3 regions of the Fictibacillus sp. NRS-1165 genome follow, and region 1 is predicted to be linked to each of the others. Evidence: predicted binding sites of a transcription regulator. Region 1 holds the regulator's gene; each other region holds the start of a gene.

What was found. Region 1 encodes LexA, which represses DNA repair genes until DNA is damaged. Its sites were predicted from a motif close to CGAACATATGTTCG; they were not measured.
Region 2: a site for LexA is predicted at 4,407-4,420, ahead of ABHN01_RS09230 (YolD-like family protein). Genes of this name have one in related genera too.
Region 3: a site for LexA is predicted at 5,066-5,079, ahead of ABHN01_RS01330 (YolD-like family protein). Genes of this name have one in related genera too.

What each region holds. Positions count from the first base shown of each region.
Region 1 is NZ_JBDPNU010000088.1:20,407-27,676, reverse strand. It holds gene ABHN01_RS24270 (YkvA family protein) at 254-631, shown strand; gene ABHN01_RS24265 (glyoxalase superfamily protein) at 613-807, shown strand; gene ABHN01_RS24260 (hypothetical protein) at 952-1,173, shown strand; gene lexA (transcriptional repressor LexA) at 1,771-2,391, opposite strand; gene yneA (cell division suppressor protein YneA) at 2,545-2,823, shown strand; gene ABHN01_RS24245 (YneB family resolvase-like protein) at 2,831-3,487, shown strand; gene ABHN01_RS24240 (DUF896 domain-containing protein) at 3,532-3,771, shown strand; gene ABHN01_RS24235 (iron-sulfur cluster biosynthesis family protein) at 3,877-4,161, shown strand; gene tkt (transketolase) at 4,332-6,329, shown strand; gene sirA (sporulation inhibitor of replication protein SirA) at 6,464-6,904, shown strand; gene ABHN01_RS24220 (YneF family protein) at 6,985-7,197, shown strand.
Region 2 is NZ_JBDPNU010000021.1:65,014-72,283, forward strand. It holds gene ABHN01_RS09215 (MFS transporter) at 1-1,071, shown strand, start outside; gene ABHN01_RS09220 (NAD-dependent succinate-semialdehyde dehydrogenase) at 1,103-2,575, shown strand; gene lhgO (L-2-hydroxyglutarate oxidase) at 2,685-3,896, shown strand; gene ABHN01_RS09230 (YolD-like family protein) at 4,450-4,779, shown strand; gene ABHN01_RS09235 (hypothetical protein) at 4,984-5,184, opposite strand; gene ABHN01_RS09240 (Nramp family divalent metal transporter) at 5,685-7,010, opposite strand; gene ABHN01_RS09245 (hypothetical protein) at 7,095-7,270, shown strand, end outside.
Region 3 is NZ_JBDPNU010000004.1:21,793-29,062, forward strand. It holds gene cysC (adenylyl-sulfate kinase) at 99-704, opposite strand; gene sat (sulfate adenylyltransferase) at 727-1,863, opposite strand; gene ABHN01_RS01310 (phosphoadenylyl-sulfate reductase) at 1,870-2,601, opposite strand; gene ABHN01_RS01315 (sulfite exporter TauE/SafE family protein) at 2,883-3,644, opposite strand; gene ABHN01_RS01320 (hypothetical protein) at 4,061-4,288, shown strand; gene ABHN01_RS01325 (hypothetical protein) at 4,290-4,667, shown strand; gene ABHN01_RS01330 (YolD-like family protein) at 5,150-5,368, shown strand; gene ABHN01_RS01335 (YkvI family membrane protein) at 5,476-6,507, shown strand; gene ABHN01_RS01340 (APC family permease) at 6,669-7,270, shown strand, end outside.

The DNA of each region.
Region 1 (7,270 bases):
GAATTGATAAACTAAGCTGCCGATTAAAATATTGCAGCTGAAGCAGTTCATCCCATTGTATGATATATTTAGTTTTAGTAATCCAGTCATTCGTGGGATTAGCCCACTGACCGCCATTTCAAACAACTCTTTTGATAACCGGTGAGATGAAGATTCATCAGACGAATTCCAGCCTGACAATCTACATAAAGTACATTTTAAATTAGATGAAATTCTTATCAAATCCCGCCTGTCGATTTTATAAGGAGGGCAAATGAAGACAATAAAGGCTTGGGCAAGAAAGCTAAAACAACAATTATTAACTCTATATTTGGCCTGCAGGGATAATAGAGTACCTTGGTATGCTAAAGTATTTACTGCATGTGTAGTAGCTTATGCATTCAGTCCGATTGATTTAATACCTGATTTTATTCCGGTTTTAGGTTATTTAGATGATGTAATTATAGTACCGTTGGGAATAATGTTAGCCTTAAAGATGATTCCCGAAGATGTCCTTAACGAATGTGAAATTAAAGCAAAAGATTTTAACGAAGATAACAGACCTGAAAATTGGTTTGTTGCTATTCTCATCATCATGATCTGGCTAGCGCTAATCTTGTGTATTGTTTTTAAATTGACTATAACTATTTAACAGCTGCACTCAGAATCGAAGTCGAAAATATCAGGTTATTACATTCTCATCTGCTTGCGAAGAAATACAAGTATGCTCGTCCTGGAATCCAAACTACGCCATGGAACACTCAAGAGCGGTGCATGAATGACCCATTCGGAAATCGTATAGTGTTTTTTGAGAGCATCCAAAAATAGTGAGTACTGTGTAAGACTTGATGAATATTTGCCTTGGGAAAGAGGGAACAGGACAAAAATTGATTAAACTCCATCTTTGTCCATTGCGCATCGATTGGTCATTGCATCCTATAGAGTATCAACTATCTACAAGGAGGTAAACTATTGTCACCTCGAACAAGGGATGTAGTCGTTATTGTGTTCGAGAGCGCTTCAACAACAAGACGATTTCGAATTGTTGATTTTGCGGTCATCGGAAGTGCAGGGCCATGCAGGGAGTTTCTGCGAAGAGGGGAAGATGTCGTTCATGCCGAAAGTTGTCTTCTAAGAAATAATTTTCGGATTGTTTTTGAAAGTTCAAATGTGCTGCTTTTCATCCGAAGGTAATCGTATAGAACATGGTTTCTGACAGTGAAGCCTGGAGAGCGATAATGATTCCTTCTTTAACGGCTCGGCGCGATTCTTTAATTAAAATGGTTTTTTTTCGATTAACATGGCGGTACCAATCACAGGATCTCCAACCAATTCTCCCATTCACCAAATGATTGGCCGGATGGCAAGAATGTTGGAGCCTCTTTCGTAAAAGAGGCATAATGACTGGACTATTAGCAGGTAGTCCAACTTATGCCCTTGCAGAATCTGACGCTTATAGGTCACCGCAGGCAGACTATGGACGGGTATGGACTTGCGGAGAAGTCGATAAGTGAGCGGATCAAAACCGCTGGCACTTCCGAGAATCGCAATAATCTTACTTTTTTCTAGTGAACATAGCCCCTTGCGAGAGAATAGAGAGATGATAGAGCACCATCTATATTTTGGAGGTTTTTGTTAGCAATAAGCTCAAAGTATTTCCGAAAGGTCTGGTTCTTAGCTGCCCTTGTTCTTAGCTGCCCTTTAGATGTAACCGGAACGGTAAGTGAAAAGAAAACGGGTGAACAAAATGAGCACCGCAGGCGAGATCGCCCGTGGTGCTTAATTTGTTTCTTATTGAAGGGTACGGTAGACTCCAATTACTTTTCCCAGGATGGTGACGTTTGGAAGCAGAATCGGAGCAAGCGCTGAATTCTCCGGTTGAAGGCGGATGTGATCTTTTTCTTTAAAGAACCGTTTAACGGTGGCTTCGTTTTCTTCCGTCATCGCTACGATAATGTCACCGTTTTCAGCAGTGGGCTGCTGTTTGACGACGACGAGGTCCCGGTCATAGATACCGGCTTCGATCATACTGTCTCCTTCGACAGTTAACATAAAAACATTATCGTCGCCAACTACATGTTCGGGCAATGAAAAATACTCATCCACATTTTCAATGGCTGTTATCGGGGAACCTGCGGTAACTTTACCGATGATCGGTACATTCACGGAACGCGTTTTCGTTATGATCTGTTCGGAGTCGAGGCCTAGTACTTCAATCGCTCTCGGTTTGGTAGGGTCTCGCCTGATGAGCCCTTTTTTTTCAAGCCTGGATAGATGGCCGTGGACAGTGGAGCTGGATGCCAGTCCAACCGCTTCTCCGATTTCCCGTACTGATGGGGGATAACCCTTTGCATTCACTTCTTCTTTAATAAATTCCAGTATATCAATCTGCCTTCTGGAAAGTTTTGTCATGATTACACCTCATTCACTGAATACTCTTGAAAAAAGTATAGCATGCAGGAACAAGATATACAAACATAAGTTCGAAAAAAACTCTTGTAAAGAACAGGTGTTCCTATTATAATAACAATTAATAAGAACACACATTCGTAAGGGGGATTTATGTTGAAGGGATTTTCACCAGTATTTATACTAATATCTATTGTTGCAGCAGGGTTTATTATGTTCGCTTATCAATCACATGCAGAAGGATCCAAAGAATATATGGAGATCACAGTGGAAAAAGGAGATTCACTATGGGAGATTGCAGAGGAATACACCAAGAGCAAAGGCTCAAATTGGGAATTTGTAGAGTGGGTTGAAAAGAACAATGCGATTCAGGCAGGGACGATCACTCCTGGCCAGAAATTAACGATACCGATCAAAGCAGATAAAGACAGGTGAAATAAAATTGAGATCGATCATTTATTGCAGAGTAAGCACGGATAACGAGGAGCAGACTGCCTCCTTATCCCGACAGGAAGAGGAATTGAGACAACTTGCAGTAAGGCATGGATTTGAAATTGTGTCAGTCATCAAGGAAAGAGAAAGCGGATACAGCTTAGAGAGAGAGGGTCTCTTTGAGATGATCGAGCGGGCGCAGGCTGAAGAATTTGACGTTCTCCTCATAACCGATGATACCCGCTTGGGCAGAGGGAACGCTAAAATCGTACTCCTTCATGAACTTCAAAAAAGAAACATTAAGGTATATACATACAGCAGCCAGGGGGAATACCAGCTCTCTGAAGCAGAATCCATGGTGCTTGAAATCGTAGCTGTCGTAGAAGAATATCAGCGCAAGCTTCATAATTTGAAAATTAAAAGAGGGATGAAAAAGGCCGTTCAGAGAGGCTATAAACCGCAACATAACTTAAAGAATATCCATCATGGGGGAAGAGAACGGAAACAGCTTCCGATTGAAGAAATCATACGTCTCAGACATATGGATCTTACATTTTCCGAAATTGCTGTAACATTAAAGGGGTTCGGTTATGAAGCATCGAAAGCAACCGTTCACAGAAGGTATAAGGAGTATTTAGAAAGTGCTCCGACTGGAAACTCTACTTAATATTCGTTACGATAGGCATATCGAAGAAAAAGGAGAGGTGCTCCATGCTTACACCAGATAAACTGCAACGTATAAATTTTCTTGCTAAAAAGTCAAAGCTAGAAGGTTTGTCTACAGAAGAAGCCCAAGAACAAAAGCAACTAAGGGAGGAGTATCTGAAAAACGTCAGATCTTCTTTTCAAAATAGATTGCACTCACTTAAAATTATTGACCCTGAAGGCAATGATGTGACCCCGCAAAAGCTGAAAGAAAGCAAAAAAAGCCAGAATAATATCAAACATTAAGAGAAGAGCCTGATTTCTGTAATATGAAATCAGGCTCTTTTGTTGTTGCAAAATTCTGAATATCGTATATACTGTTATATAACAACGATGAAAGGGGAGAACAAATTGGCCTTTTCAATAACGGATTCTGTTATCAGATTATATAGTGAAATCGACTTAAATGAGGGTGAGGCACTCCGGTTATACGCACGGTACGCCGGCAGTGCAAGCAATGGAGGATACGCCTTGGGAATCAGCCCTGCACAGCCTGGAGATGGGGATCGAATACAGGAAGTAAGCGGATTGAAATTTTTTGTGAAGCCGGATGACCAGTGGCTGGTAGATGATATGAAACTGGATTATGACGAAGGAGAAGATATCTTCTATTGTGAGTTTCCGGCGTTAAACTAATGTAAACCTGTATTATAACAAAAAAGTTATAATACAGGTTTCTTTGTTTGTATCAAAGATTCATTTTATGGGACACTATTGATGGGCATTGTGCTTGTATAAAATGCTCAATATGTTTATGATGGTATCGAGAAATCTTTTACATATGTAGATGAAGGGATGATTAAATAATGTCTACTGCTTCAATTGACCAATTATCTATCAACACTATCCGTACTTTGGCTATAGATAGCATTGAGAAAGCCAAATCGGGACACCCGGGCATGCCGATGGGTGCCGCGCCGATGGCTTACAGTCTTTGGACGAAATTCATGAACCACAATCCAGAAAATCCGGAATGGTTTAACCGTGACCGTTTCGTGTTATCTGCAGGGCACGGATCCATGCTCCTATACAGCTTGCTTCACCTTTCAGGCTATGACCTTTCCATGGAAGACTTAAAGCAATTCCGTCAGTGGGGAAGCAAAACCCCTGGGCATCCTGAGTACAAGCATACAGCTGGAGTGGATGCAACAACGGGACCCCTTGGACAAGGGATCGCGATGGCAGTAGGTATGGCAATGGCAGAACGCCACCTTGCTGCAACATACAACAAAGACGGCTTTGAGGTTGTTGACCACCATACGTATTCCATCTGTGGAGACGGAGATTTGATGGAAGGTGTATCCGCTGAGGCTGCTTCTTTGGCTGGCCATCTTGGTCTGGGCAAACTCGTAGTCCTATATGATTCAAATGACATCTCACTGGACGGGGATCTGCATCTTTCTTTCTCCGAGAGTGTAGAAGACCGTTTTAAAGCTTATGGATGGCAAGTTCTTCGAGTAGAAGACGGAACAAACCTGAAAGAGATCGAAAATGCAATTGCTGAAGCGAAGAAAGATACAGCACATCCGACACTGATCGAAGTTAAAACCGTGATCGGTTATGGTTCCCCTAACAAGTCCGGTAAGTCCGCATCACATGGTGCGCCTCTTGGATCTGATGAAGTAAAGTTGACTAAAGAAGCGTATAACTGGGTATTTGAAGAAGACTTCTTCGTGCCTAAAGAAGTAAGAGAACATTTTGCTTCCATTAAAGAAGAGAGCAAAAAGAAAGAAGAAGAATGGAACGAATTGTTTGCCCGATATGAAAAAGAGCACAGCGAAGCTGCTACACAGCTGAAAATGTCAATTGAGAACAAGCTTCCTGAAAACTTTGACACAAACCTTCCGGAATTCGATAAACCGATCGCGACGAGGGCTTCTTCTGGTAAAGCATTGAATGCATTTGCGCAAAACATTCCATGGCTATTCGGAGGATCTGCTGACCTTGCAGGTTCCAACAACACGATGCTTACCGGTGAAACAAACTTCAGCCGTGAAGATTATAGCGGACGAAACATCTGGTTTGGAGTAAGAGAATTTGCGATGGGTGCAGCTGTTAATGGGATGGCCCTTCATGGAGGACTAAAAGTATTCGGTGCAACGTTCTTCGTTTTCTCTGATTACTTGCGTCCGGCCATCCGTCTTGCTTCCATCATGAAGCTGCCTGTAACGTATGTGTTTACACATGACAGTGTAGCTGTAGGTGAAGACGGCCCTACTCATGAACCGGTCGAACAGCTTGCATCATTGCGTGCAATGCCTGGTCTTTCTGTCATTCGTCCTGCAGATGCTTATGAGTCAGTTGCTGCATGGAAGCTTGCACTTGAAAGTGTGGATCAGCCAACAGCGCTTGTTCTTACGAGACAAAATCTTCCAATCCTGAACGGGACGAAAGAAAGTGCTTATGAGAACGTTAAAAAAGGTGCTTATGTGATTTCTGAAGCTGAAGGGACTCCTCAAGCACTATTGCTCGCTTCTGGGTCTGAAGTGAGTCTGGCCATTGAAGCACAAAAACAATTGAAACAAGATGGAATTGAAACTTCCGTTGTTTCTATGCCCTCTTGGGATCGTTTCGAGCAGCAATCTGCAGAATACAAAGAGAGCGTTCTTCCTTCATCTGTAAGAGCGAGACTTGGTATTGAAATGGCAGCCTCTCAAGGGCTTCACAAATATGTAGGTTTAGATGGCGATACCCTTGCAATCGACAAGTTCGGAGCTTCAGCACCTGGGAATAAAATCATTGCTGAGTATGGCTTCACCGTAGAAAATGTTTCAAACAAAGTAAAAGCTTTATTTAATAAATAATGGATTGAAACCCGGAGATGTCCTCCGGGTTTTTCTGTTTTCGACAAAAGAAGTGGACGCATGCTCCAGTATAAGACAAGTATTTTGTAAAGAATCCTTTATACTTGATGTAAAAAAGGAGAGGGGTGGCGGTCTTGAGAGAGTATTTCATCTATAAGATCAACGAAGATGTCGCAGAGGAATATTTCGGGAAAGAAATCAAGCTCTTTCAGCTTTTTTTGGAAGAATACAAAACCTTTACTGTGCAAAAAGACATTCTGCTAAAACAGATTCATTACATCACCTCTCCACTTCAGCCGAGTCCTCTTCAATCCTTTATCAAACAGATGCTCTTGTCTTCGAAAGGATTTCAAGCCGAAGCCCATTCCTTTCTTTTGGAGTGTGAAAAAAGCTCTGCACGGCTCAGTTTTTCCGAACGTTACATGATCCTTCAAAGTGTAGGCAGCTTTGAAGCGGAAACCGCTATTTTTGAAAATATCCGAAAGTATGAACGCTGTTTTTTTGCGATGGATTTTAAATATTATCGTTATGGCTGGCTCAATCCGCTAAAAGCAAGGACAGGCTACGGGTCATAAATATTTTGGACTGTATCTTGTATCCCGTTGGCTTTTTATAGTAAACTAGTGCTAGACAACACGAAGGAGGAAGTTTTACTATGTTTTATTATATCCTTGTGGGTATCTTGGCACTTCTTGCAGGAGTAGCCATCGGATTTTTCATTGCCCGCAAATACATGATGAATTACTTACAAAAGAATCCACCAATCAACGAAAACATGCTGCGGGTGATGATGATGCAAATGGGTCAGAAGCCGTCCCAAAAGAAAATCAACCAGATGATGAAAGCAATGAACAACCAGATGAAGTAAGGTGGACGAGCGCTCATTTTCGTGGGTGCTTTTTTATACAAAAAAATCATAAACTGTTCTGTTGAACAGTTTA
Region 2 (7,270 bases), on a different contig from region 1:
GCAAGGCTTACCTACTCTCTCGCGATTGTTTGGTGGTCACTATGTACGGTATTTACAGGACTGGGTCGTTCGATTGGTACATTGATTGGGATCCGTGTTCTGATGGGAGTTGGGGAGGCGCCTGCATTTCCAACCAATACGCGTGTCATTTCAGATTGGCTGCCAGCACACGAACGCGGGGTGGCAAACGGAATTTTTAACTCGGGGACCGCCATTGGGATCGGAATCACAACACCCTTTCTGGCATGGATTATTGAGGGATGGGGATGGCAGACAGCCTTTGTGGTGATTGGATTGGTCGGATTTGTCTGGCTGGGATTCTGGTTGTTCTACTTCCGAAACAAGCCCAGTGAGAGCAAGATCGCTAACGCTGCTGAAGTCACATATATTGAGGCAGGACAAACGGAGACAAAAAATGAACCTCTAAACATTTCACCTCTTAAATTTTTACGATTTCGGAATGTTTGGCCGATGTTATATGGCTTGTTTGCTCATAACTATCTGACCTATTTAATGATGACATGGCTGCCAACTTATCTTGTTGTTGAACGGCACATGACATTGCTGAAAGCAGGATTTTTTACCATGCTTCCGTGGATTATGTCCTTCCTAGGAAATATCCTTGGTGGGGTTTTATCCGATTGGTTAATTCGAAAAGGGTGGAATTCCATTAAAGCAAGAAAAACGATTTTATCCATCGGGATGCTCTTTCCCTTATTCATAATTCCAACCATCTATACCCAAAATGCCATGTCCGCCCTTATATTCATTTCCATTGCTATTGGAGGAGAAGGTCTAGCAGCCGGAATTTTATGGGCGACCGTGTCTGATATTTCTCCGAAGGGTGCTGAAGGAAAGCTTGCCGGCTTACAAAATTTTGTTGGTAATCTTGCTGGCTGGTTGGCGCCTGTGGTAACTGGTCTGTTAATCTCAAAATTTAATAATTTTACCATTGCGCTTATCATCCCCGTAGTCATTTGCATCATCGCTTCTTTGGCCTACTCATTGATTATCAAAAACCAGAGGATATCATTTAACGAAAATCAAGCAAAAGGAACAGTCGCAAGCTGAATGTGAAATTTAATATATAGGAGGATAAATCATGTTAAAAGTCGATTCTTTAGTGAATTTAAACGAACTTAAATTGTATATCAACGGTGAATGGAAAGACGCTCAAAGTGGAGAAAAGTTCAAGGTGACCAATCCCTCTAATGGAGAGGTGGTCGCTCAAGTTCCTAAGGGGGGACGTATTGAAACGAGAGAAGCGATCGAAGCGGCAGGAGAGGCGTTTAAGTCTTGGTCAAAGTTAACGGCTGCCGAACGAGGCAAGTTTTTACTAAAAATATGTGATCTTATGCACGAATATAAAGATAAATTAGCTGAAATCATGAGCATGGAAATGGGAAAACCATTTACGGAAGCTCAGGGTGAAGTGTTTTTTGCCGCCAGCTATTTGGAGTGGTTTGCAGAAGAAGGACGCCGGATTTATGGAGAAACCATCCCAGCTTCTGCGCCGGATAAAAGGTTAGCGGTAATCCGTCAACCGATCGGTGTGGTTGCAGCGATCACCCCTTGGAATTTCCCGCTTGCAATGATGACTCGAAAGATTGGTCCGGCAATGGCCGCTGGTTGTACGGGGATTATTAAACCGGCTAAACAATCCCCTATCAGTGCACTTGCCTTTAGCAAATTGGTTGAAATGGCGGGAGTTCCAAATGGGGTCGTAAACGTAGTGACCGGAGATACGGGCCAGATCTCAGACGAAATTTTTGAAAATCGGATCGTCAAGAAAATCTCTTTTACTGGCTCTACTGAGGTAGGGAAAATATTGGTGAGTAAATCAGCTCCTCAACTGAAAAGGTTATCTCTTGAGCTTGGCGGGCATGCACCGTTCATCGTCTTTGAAGATGCCGATCTTGAAGAAGCGGCGGCTGGCGCTGTTGCAAGCAAATTTAGAAACACTGGACAGACTTGTGTCTGCGCCAACCGGATTTATGTTCAGCGTTCTGTGATGGAACGGTTCACAGCATTGTTTGTGGAAAAAACAAAAGCCCTTAAAGTTGGAAATAGTCTAGATCCTTGTTCTGAAGTAGGGCCACTTGTCAGTCAGGATGGTATCGAAAAAGTAGAAGAACATGTACAGGATGCTATTGCCAAAGGAGCACAACTTCTTTGCGGTGGTAAAAGACTAGAAGGTGAATTATCGCAGGGCTTGTTCTATGAACCTACCATTTTAGGTGACGTAACAAACGATATGCGCATTACAAATGAGGAAACATTCGGACCTGTTGCGCCAATCATCCCTTTTGACACAGAGGAAGAGGTAATTCAATTCGCCAATGATACCATATATGGTTTAGCGGCCTATTTATATACACAGAATGCGAGTCGTTTAGTAAGGGTTTCAGAAGCTTTAGAATTTGGCATTATTGGGTTGAACGATGCGATTCCTACCGTTGCTCAGGCACCATTTGGCGGGATAAAGGAGAGCGGAATGGGAAGAGAAGGCGGCCATCAAGGGATTAAAGACTATTTAGAGGAGAAGTATCTCTCCATGAAGATCCAGATACATTAAGAGATGGCCGGGGCAAAACGTTCATGGAACCTTTGCCCCTTATCCCTGTTTTGTAGGATCTATCCGTTAATGGTAGAGAGAATTTATCTCAAAAAGGGGAGAAATCAAAATGTACGATTTTGCCATTGTTGGGGGAGGGATTGTAGGTTTATCTACAGGCTATGCGCTTACAAAGCGATACCCAGGTGCAAAGATCACTATCATTGAAAAAGAAAAGAAATTAGCTCATCATCAGACGGGGCATAATAGCGGGGTCATCCATTCGGGGATATACTACAACCCCGGTAGTTATAAGGCTCGTTTTGCCCGTCAGGGCAGTACATCCATGGTCGAATTCTGTGAAGAACACGGCATTCAATATGAGGTATGCGGAAAAGTCATTGTAGCGACACAACCGAAAGAGCTGCCTCTTTTGGATAACTTATATGATAGAGGCTTACAGAACAGGTTGGACGTGAAAAAAATTACACCTGAAGAGTTAAGGGAGATAGAGCCACATGTGAAAGGCGAGGGTGCGATCCGTGTGCCAAGCACAGGAATCGCCGATTACAAGGGGGTATCCCATACGTTTGCCCGAATAATAGAGGAAGGTGGAGGAGACCTCCGTCTTGGTACAAAAGTGGAAAATATTTCGGAGGAAAAAGAAGGGGTGACACTAGAAACGGATCAAGGAACGATTAAAACGAAGTTCCTGATTAATTGTTCGGGCTTGCACAGTGATCGTATCGCTAAATTGTCCGGCTTGAATACGGGTATGAAAATTGTACCGTTTAGAGGGGAGTATTATGAACTCATACCCGAAAAAAGGTACCTAGTGAAACATTTGATTTATCCTGTCCCAAATCCGGATTTTCCGTTTCTTGGTGTTCATTTTACACGAATGGTTAATGGCGAGGTCCATGCCGGTCCAAATGCGGTATTAGCGTTTAAGCGAGAGGGTTACACGAAAACGGATATCAACGTGAAAGATCTTATGGAGGTTTTGACCTTTCCTGGTTTTTGGAAGATGGCCATGGCGAACATGAAAGAAGGCATGAAAGAATATGTGCGTTCTTTCAGCAAGACCGCGTTTCTCCGTAGCTTACAACAATTAATTCCAGAGTTGACGGAGAAGGATATTGTACCTACTCATGCAGGAGTGCGGGCGCAGGCGCTGATGCATGATGGACGAATGGTCGATGACTTTGCCATCTTTTCAGGGGAAAAGTCATTGCATATTTGTAATGCCCCATCACCAGCAGCCACAGCATCCCTTGAGATTGGAAAGGAGATCGTTGAACACTTCGCTACACGGTTCCAGCTTAAAGACAAACTTGCATAAAGGAGAAGAGGTAATCAGGGGAGGTCAGAGGACCTTCCTTTTTCAGGCATCCATGCCCGTTTTTATTCTAGAGCTATCTGGTTCACAATAAACAGGTGTTGTGAATACCGCTGTTTATTCAGTTTTTTATAATGATAGTGCGGGCTGCTTTCTAGGTTCGGAGTTTTTATGTCTTTCCAAGTCCTGGATCAGAATTAATGAATTAATCCCTCGCATCTAAGAAGGTACTTTGAACGATAATTCGACCATGTATACATGATAATCATGACAACCTGGACGAATGGGCTCTCTTCAAAGATGTTAATTTCTGATTTTGTTAGCACATACTAGTTCGTTGAGTTCCATGTTTTTGATTGGAATGACCTCCTCATTACCGTTCTTTCATTTTCAAGATTGATATTGTCCTTTTACTCATGTGGAACACCTCCAATGTTAAATATCATTTTTCGAGTTGGTAAAACAAATCTTGTAAGGGTTTATCTGCATTTGTCATTTATTTTCAGTGTTACACGAACGTATATTCGCTTATAATAAAAACAGGAAGGTGATGAATATGCTTCGTCATCGAGGGAAGATGAAATGGCAAGGGATGTTCATGCCTGAACATGTAAAGAGTCTTAGGGAATATGATTGGGACAACCAAAACAAAACGAAACCAGATCTCGATCAGCAACAAATGGAGCTAATAGAACAAACCATCTGCGAGGCGATGGCTGAAAATTTAGCCTTGTGTTTCACCTATTTTAAAGACGGGGATTTTCATTTGTTGATTGGTAAGGTCCATTATGTCGATACCTTTAGAAGAGAACTACGAATAGTGGATTCCCATGGGGAAATCGACAAAATTAAATTGGCTGATTTAGTGGAAGTGAGAATCAATTAAAAACAGCAGCGTATATACGATGCTGTTTTCCTTACGAATTGAAGGTTGAAAAATCCGGCCTCAAGATTCACACCTTTATGATTAAAGAAAGTCGCGTTAATCTACAAAAAGCCATCGATTCCGGACATTGAACAACCATTCCGATTATTAGAAGAAATGCTGCATAGATGAAAATAGCAAAAGGAGACCGATATGGTCTCCTTTTTACTGTCTAGCTACACGAAATAATTTTCGTATGATATTCGTGATCGTGCCAAGAACTAAAGAAGTAACAAGTGAAGTGACAATAACGCTAATTATCAATCCGGCTGTCATCGGACCGAATACGTTCATCGTGAACAGGACGAAGGACAATAGAAAAAATACAATGTAATCAACCTTTTTAAATCCTTTGAAAAAAGACAAAGGTTAACACCTCCTTAACTCTTCTTATAATATCTCTTTATTGTTCCGTTTTTCGTGCATTGAACTGTATGTTTGATATAAAATTCTTGAATAATTAGACCAATACCATAAACTTCAAAACCAACGTGAAAATTTCCGGAAGCATAAGCATTATAGGATGTGCCGGAACGTTCTTTCCATTTCTTCCTTCCATCCTGTCACCTGCCAGAAAGAAAGACTTCCTCTTTTATTATACGCGTCATATCCACTGTGGTAATAAGCTTTTGAACCAGTATATCTAAATTTCGATGTGACTGAGACGGTAAACAGCTTCAGTCCCACCCATGCGATGGTTGGCTATATCTAAGTCTTGTACTTTATGTCTTATTCAGTTAATTCGTCACCGGTTACAATCTTATCCTAATCATCCTGAAAACTAGTAAAAAACCACCGTCTTATTAGCATAAGGCGGTGGTTGTGGTACGTAATTACGATGATCCAAACGACACCTCTCAGGGTATTTAACTTAGAAAATCAACAGCCAGTTTGATAGAGGACCAAAGGGCAAGAACGGTACAAGCGACTAACAGCACATTTTCATACCATTTGTTGACATACTGCCCCAATGACTTTTTCTGATTCGTCATAATCAGAAGGCCTACGGATATTACTGGTAAACCAACCACGGATAGTATATTTATAAATACGACCAAACTAACGAACCCAGGCATACCTGGAATCGACCATATGACCGGAGTAATAAGGATAAACATACTAAACCATTTGAACAATGGATCGTTTTGGGGTTTGTCACCGTATTTTTTCTTACGTTCTTTATTCGCGGTATGAAGACCATCAATCGCGACTTTCGGAAATACCGTAGCAAAGGCAACCGCGCTACTAAATAACCCGCCGATGACACCAAGGTAGAACACAACAAATCCGAAAGTGCCTAGATGAACAGCAAGAGCTTGAGCGAGATCTTGAAGACTAGTGATTCGAATACCGTTTGGTTTTAATACCTCCGCTCCAACCACCCATACGGCCAGGTCAAGAACGATAGCCACACAAATCGCGAATAACAAGTCTCTACGTTGAAATTTTAAATGAATAGGTTTCGTCCATCCTTTTTCCTTAAAACCATATGGGTAGATAAAATTCGCAATAGAGCCAGAAACAGCACCTACAAGTGAAATCGCCATTAGAAAGGCACCGTATACACCAACGTCTTTAGGGATGCTAAAACCAACTGTTCCTTTTGCAATGGCACCCACATCCGGTGTCGCCATAATGGCTACCAGAATTAAACAAAAGGTTTTGAGTGCGAGTAATAACTTCATCCCATTTTCAAGCGTATTATATATACTACGTCCAATTAGAATAAAACCAGCAAGAACGACAATAATGGCCCACATAAAGACATTGCCAAAGCCTAAAAGATGAGTTAATCCCTCAGCAGCACCCTTGATCATGTAAGAGTTAAATAAATGGCCCATAATGAGGGCATATCCCCCAAGGAAATAAGGATAGAACTTGTGAAGGCGGCTGAAACCTTGTATGAGAGTAAGGCCTTCTACGTTACATAGTGTGTACCGTGACATGATGGAGACGATTACATAACGAATGATTAAAGAAAGGGCGAGGACCCACATGAGAGCATATCCGTAGTGGGCTCCAGCAATGGAAGAGTCAACGAGGTCCCCGGCTCCAAGCCATGCTAGAACAGCAATAACGCCCGGTCCAAATGAAGCCAATAATTCTTTAAATCTTTGTAATCTAGATTTCGCTGGAAATGCGGTTGACGTTTCAGGCGATAACTCAAGATTCGAATTTGGCTGATTTTCCATTCAACTAATCCTCCTAAAGTTGATGTTCTAACCATATTTTTTTCAAACTCTTGAAACCGCTTTCAATTTTCGGGTGTTATTAAAATGAATTTGTACCTACTCAGCTCTACAATCTACATTAACAAAATAGAGGCAATTACAGAGCCAGAAAGAAACTCAGCAAGCCAAAAATGGTCATCGTATGCAGATACGGTTCGTTTTGGATATGAGGTTATACTTCTTCTGGAAACGCCTTACGTTCATTCTCATTGCTTTCTATT
Region 3 (7,270 bases), on a different contig from region 1:
ATAAAATAATTCCCCACATTAAAACAAAAAACTCCAGCATAAATCAGTGATATAGGAAGATTCCTACAAGTTTCAACTAACTGATTAATTAAGGGGAATTAACGAGGAATGTAACCTCTATCCACCAAGTAATGAATTACTTGATCGACCGACTTCGTTATCGATTGTTTATCTGTTTCTATTGTAATATCTGGTGAAAAGGGTTCTTCATATGCAGAAGATATGCCAGTAAATTCAGGGATTTCGCCGGCTCTAACTTTTTTATAAAGACCTTTTGGATCACGCTTTTCGCACTCAGCGAGAGAACATTTAGTGTATACTTCAATAAATTCTCCTGCTTCGAGGAGACTTCTAGCCAGATTTCGATCATCACGAAAAGGTGAAATAAATGCGGTAATAACAATCATACCTGCATCAACAAAGAGTTTGGAGATTTCACCGATTCTACGAATATTTTCCTTTCGATCTGCTGGGCTGAAATCGAGATCTTGATTAATTCCATGACGAATATTGTCTCCATCCAATAAATATGTCCTTAAGCCTTTGTCATAAAGCCGTTTTTCGACTTCATTTGCTATTGTTGATTTGCCGGAAGCTGATAGGCCAGTGAACCAAAGTACGGTACTGTGATGACGGTTTAGCCTTCTTCTTGCTTCTTTCATCACAGTAGCACGATGCCAGATTACATTCACATGATGTGCCACAATGTCTGTCTCCTTTTTATCTTTAATGTGAAGCTATTTTCATTCCATTAATCAAGACCGTTGCCACTTCTGGACGGCTAAACTCAGGTGGCGGAGCTTCACCATTCCTCAGCAATTGCCTTACTTTTGTACCCGAAAGAATAACTCGGTCATGTGTGCTATGAGGACATGTTTTGGCCGTGGCCATATTCCCGCATTTTGTGCAATAAAAAGCGTGTTCAAAGAACAATGGAATAATTCCTAAATCCTCTTGGGTAAATTGATTAAAAATAAGCTGGGAATCATAAGTTCCATAGAAATTGCCAACCCCCGCATGATCCCGCCCGACTATAAAATGTGTACATCCATAATTTTTTCTTACCAACGCGTGAAAGACCGCTTCTCTGGGGCCTGCGTACCTCATCGCCGCCGGAAACACCGCAAGAAACACGCGGTTTTGTGGATAATAATTTTTAAGTAAGACTTGGTAACTCACCATTCGAATTGGAGCAGGAATGTCATCCGCCTTTGTTTCGCCTACCAGAGGGTGAAGGAATAGTCCATCAACCATTTCCAGAGCAGATTTTTGAATGTATTCATGTGCCCGGTGAACAGGATTCCTTGTTTGAAAGCCGACGATGGTTTTCCAGCCCCGCTTCCTAAAGGCTGCTCTCGTTTCTTTTGGATCGTCGAAAAACTCAATGAATTCATTCTTTGGCAGGCGTTTTACAAGGGTAATTGGTCCGGCAAGGTACATACTCGGCCGCTCCCTGAGCTTTTTTACGCCGGGGTGAGCGAGGTCTGTGGTTTGATATACCTTTGCCGCTTCCAAATGTTTATTTGGATGATATTTTTCTTCCAGTCTCAAAATCCCATATACAATTCCTTTATGAACAAGTTTTACTTTTTCACCGAGTTTTAAGTAAATGGCCTTCTCTTCCGAAACCGGAAGGGTGATCGGAATACTCCATACGTGGCCACTTGATAGTCTCATGTCATTTAAAACAGTTTGGTAATCTTTTTCACCCATAAAGCCTGTAATTGGACTGTAGGCTCCGATCGCAATCAATTCAAGATCAGATAAAGCGAAAGAATCCAGCTCTACTTGCTGTTGAACCGATGACCAGTCATATTCTAGGTTTACCCGATTGATTAATGTTCCGCCGTGAGGCTCAATCATAAGGGATCACTCCTTATTTTTTGAGGTTTTCAGATGCAGACCGCACTCCGTTTTGTTTAAGCCGGTCCAACGACCTGCGCGTAAATGGCTACCGTCGTTAACCGGCAAAGTACAATGAATGCAACCAATACTTGGGTATCCGCTTTTGTGCAATGTATTGTATGGTAATTGGTTTAGGTAAATATAGTCCCATACATCCTCCCATTTCCAATGAATTAGGGGACAAATTTTTATTGATGAGAAACGGTCATCTTTATTAATGAATTGTGTGTTGGCACGAGTCGGGGATTGGTCTCTTCTTAAACCGGACATCCAAGCCTTTTTGGTGTTTAAAATCTTCTCGAGCGGTTCAAGTTTACGCATACTGCAACATAAATCAGGATTTCTTTTCCATAAGGCATCTCCGTATTGTACCGCTTGCTCATCTATTGAAAGGGCAGGTTGGAGCAATTCAATCTGTAGACAAGGATATTTTTGTTTCACGCGATCAATTAACTCATACGTTTCTTTGAAATGGACATTTGTATCAAGAAAAATAACTTTTGCGTCAGGTCGCACCTTGCTTATAAGGTCGAGAATGACCATCCCTTCTGCACCAAAACTGCAGGCATAAACAAGCTCATCTTTAAAGGTTTCATAAGCCCATTTGATAATATCTAATGAGCTGCTTCCGGCGAGGGTATTGTTTATTCTTGTATAGTCTTTGTCCGTAAGATATTTATAGGATAATTCAGCCATCATCGTACCTCCCTCCTTGTAATGTAAACAATTTGCGTTTCATAACATTGATTTTCATTCTTAGTATATTAAGGTTACATGCCTAAAGTTCCAAGCTAGTCATAAAGGATTGACTCAGATTATTTTCTGAACATTTACAGTTGTTGTGCCTTTGCATATCAAAGCTATCACTACACATGTTGATATTCAGGACATTTTGATCAATAACGACGCGATGCTATAGTAACGAAAAAAAAACGAGGCGGAAGGGTCTACGCTTCGATTTTTTCTGATTTTTCCCGTTATAAAAGTTTGATGCCGCTAATCAAGATTAGCAATGCGACAACGGTTCGAAGTGGTCTTGTTGGTACTTTGACAGACAATGTGCTTCCAATCAATACACCGGGTATCGAACCTGTAAGTAGATTCATCACAATAGGATAATTGATGCTACCCACTCCTAAATAGAGTAAGCCAGCAACCGTTACTAACAAAAATGCATGCGCAATATCTGTACCTACTAACTCTGAGCCCTTTAGTTGATAGAGGTAAAGTATCGCAACAGCAAACAATGACCCAGATCCAATGGAGGTAAGGCCTACAATAAAACCCAATAGCATACCAATAAAAATTGTTAATCCTTTTTTTTGTTCAATTGGCATTAATTGCAAACGGTTGGGCCTTAACTTTTTATCGAAAAACATGCGTACAATAATCGATAGGGCAACTAAAATCAAAACATATCCGAGCACATTTTTAATGATTTGATCTTGATTAAACCTGTTGGTATAGTTATTCAGTAGGATGATCGCTACAGTGGCACTTGGAATACTGCCAATAGCAAGAAAGTTGACTAATTGTACATTAACTGTTTTTTGTCTCCAATGTTGTACAGTGCCAAAAAGTTTAGTAATCGAATTGTAGACAAGATCAGTACCTACGGCAATAGAGGGATTGATTCCGGCTATAATTAAAATAGGAGTTAAAAGAGCTGCGCCTCCTACTCCTGTTAAACCTATTAAAAAACCCACAAATAATCCCATAATGATTATCTCTATGCTCATCATTTTCCACTCTCACTTAATTTTTTTCTAAGTAACAACAGATTAGGAGAAAAAGAATTTTCCATAAAATATAGACGTCTTCAAAAGGGTTATAGTCATTGATATATGCCTAGCCATAGTAAAGGGTGTAACTAACATTTATGGATGAATGGAGAAATCCTTTGGTGGACATAAGGGAAATTTAGAGGACTAACAATTCGACGCTCAACAAAGAGCAACCATTCTGTAGAACGGTTGCTCTCTTATGTAGGATAGAAAATGCGCCTGACTTTATTATAAAGCCGTTCAGTCGGGCAGATCTGGTGGCGAGAGAAAGCGGTATAGGAACTAAATCGAACCGAAAGCTAAGCAGATAATTATCAGAAAAATAACAACCAAATTATTCAGATCAACAAAAAATGTAAGGATGAAGTTTTATGAAAAAAATTCTGGCTTGCTTGATTTTGTTAATAGCGATTACAGGTTGTTCTAAAGAGGAAACCAAGCCGGTTTCTAAAGAAGAGAACGTCCCGAGCGCGCAAGCCGCCAAACCTGAAAAAGAAGAATTGACTTTACAAAAACAATTGGATTTTGGTAAACGATTTGACAAATTCAATTTTCACCCTAGATCATTTAAGTATTTAGGAAAAAAAGATTGTTCTTGATATGGACTACCATTTAAGCGGTAAGCTTGTAAAATTCTTATCACAAGGAATTGACTACTCCTTTGTGATTGGTTTCCCCGATGAAACTATGGAAGTCACTTCGCTGGAGCAAACTTTGGCAAAGCCAGGACCATCATTTAAAAAGGGAGACTCACAAAGCAAGGAAATGCATATACAGTTTGTTGAAGAAATACCAAACGAATTAACCCAACCGCAAATAAATGAGTTAGAAAAGAACTTAGAGGGCTATCAATTCGCTGTTTTAAACAGAGAGAACGACTTGGTATTTATCATGGATGACATTTATCTGCGGTCAAAACAGAAAGATCTAAGCAAGGTAATACAAGATGATTTAGGAAAAGTGAAGATAGAAGATTAATGAAGAAAATCCTTCAAATCGGGGCTTTTTTCGAAAGGGAATGTAATTCGGTAACTTCCTAACCGCTGTAGAGAGAAAGGTGCTATTAGGTGCTATCTTACCGACCAACACCTCAACCATTGCAAAGGTCGGTGTGATGGACGGTGCTCATTCCCGCCAGCTATCTACGATCAATCGTTTGAGAGTGTTGTTGTCAAGCATAAAAAGTCGCTATACCAAATAGGTAAACGTTCTGATTTGTGGCTTAAAATGGTTAATTACGCGTATGGTGCTCAATTTGCCGAATATAACTTCCAAGAAAACCTAGTTTTGTTAGAGGGGAAGTTGGATAAGGATTAGGTTTTCATACGGAGAATCGACAGCATAAAGTCGGTTCTCTCTTTATTTTCCAGTTTTCAAGAACGTTTGTTCGGTAATATTATGGAATTAAGGGAGTGGTTTCATTGATATGAGACCGTGGAAAAATGAAATAATGGCAAGGTATGGTTTATACCGCAGCATATTGTGCTTTAAGAGCATACGATTGGACCAATACCAAAATTGAAAGACCGGTGCTTGATGGACAGCAACATGAGGAGATTATCGAAACCATATGCGCAGCAATGGAGTTCGTTAATCTGGTGGAGATATCGTATTCCCGATGGGATGCAATTGAGACATTTACTGGACACGTTTATTATCGTTTTCCGATCTCCTCTTAAAGGGTTTAATGTTTAAAAGGAATGCGTTCCGCTCTCACAGTGCCCTTCTAAAATCCTCGTCCAGGCATACATTTAAACAGAAAGGACGGGCGGAGTTGGAGGGTATGATGGGTATACGGCGTAAACAGATTATTCAAATTGCTGCCACTTATATCGGCACGGTTGTAGGAGCGGGTTTTGCGACGGGAAGAGAGATTGTGGAGTTTTTTACCGTTCATGGTTCTGCCGGTTTTTTGGGGATCTTAATCAGCGGTTTCCTGTTTATTTATCTGGGTACGAAAATCATGCTGCTTGCACGAACAATCGGCGCAGACACTTATGAAGCGTTAAACCGGTATTTGTTTGGGGACCGGATTGCCACAGGAATCAATCTTATCATGTTTATCATGTTGTTTGGGGTCACATCGGTCATGCTGTCAGGGACGGGGGCTTTATTCTCAGAACAGCTTCATCTGCCATTTCATGCAGGGATCATCCTAACGGTCATCCTGTGCTTCATAGTGATGCAAAAAGGAATGGACGGTATTTTATGGACGAATTCGGTTATCGTTCCTGTCATGATTCTGTTTTCGATCATCATTTCGGTATCTATGTTTTTTTCACCTATAGAAGCTCCCCTTATCCGAACGGAAGATTTTACCCGGCATTGGAAATGGCTCTTCAGCCCTTTTACTTATGCCGCGTTTAACTTAACCCTGTCCCAGGCTGTTCTCGTGCCGTTAAGCCGTGAAGCAGAGGATGAGACAGTTATTAAATGGGGCGGATTTATTGGAGGCCTGGGATTAACTTTTATCTTGCTTAACAGCCATTTTGCTCTTTATTTAGTGCCGCAGTCCATACATCATGAAATACCGGTCGCAGAGATCATCAGCAAGCTTGGTGCAATTGTTCATTTTCTTTTTTTGATCGTAGTCTATGGCGAAATTTTCACGACCTTGATCGGCAATTTATTCGGCCTGCTGGAACCGGCAAAACAATACATCAAGCTTTCCTCCAACGTTATACTGTGCCTTTTGATGGGAGGGGGATATTTAATCAGCCTTTTTGGATACTCTTCACTATTGCACTATCTCTATCCGCTCTTTGGACTGATCGGGCTGTTGTATTTGGGAATTACCGCTTTTAAAAAGGGTATCTGAAGAAAGATGGGAAAGCCCTATACTTCTATAATAATATATTTGTATTTTTTTGAATACTATTACTATTTTTGATCGTAGTGACAGATCATCCCGGCTATGATAAGGTTTTTACAAGAAGTCCTTCTAGAGTAGACAAAAATAGTTTGGGAGTGGACAGCAGAGTGAACACAGAAGCAAGTCTCAAAAAAGACATCGGGCTTTCAGTGGCGATGTCTATTGTAATCGGAACAGTGATCGGATCAGGTATTTTTATGAAGCCTGGAAAAGTAATTGAGTATGCGGGCGGCTCCAGTATGGCATTGCTTGCGTGGCTGCTGGGCGGGCTGATCACCTTGGCAGGCGGCCTGACAATAGCTGAAGTAGCCACTCAAATACCGAAAACAGGCGGACTCTACGTCTATATGGAAGAAGTATACGGAAAAGTATGGGGGTATTTAAGCGGCTGGGTTCAGACTGTCATTTACGGACCAGCGATTATTGGGGGCCTTGGGCTGTATTTCGGTTCTTTAATCACAAATCTGTTCGAATGGAATGAAAAGGCTGGCCCCTGGATCGGAATCATAACGGTCGTTTTTTTAGCGGTCATTAACAGTTTCGGCACGAAGTATGGAGGAATTGTACAGAATGTCGCCACGGCCGGTAAACTCCTTCCCATTGTATTAATTATTGTGTTTGGGATTTGGAAAGGAAATGAACAGGTTCTTTCTGCAGGCAGCGGGTTGACTGGTGGTGAGATTAGTATGGGAGCCGCTATACTTGCGAC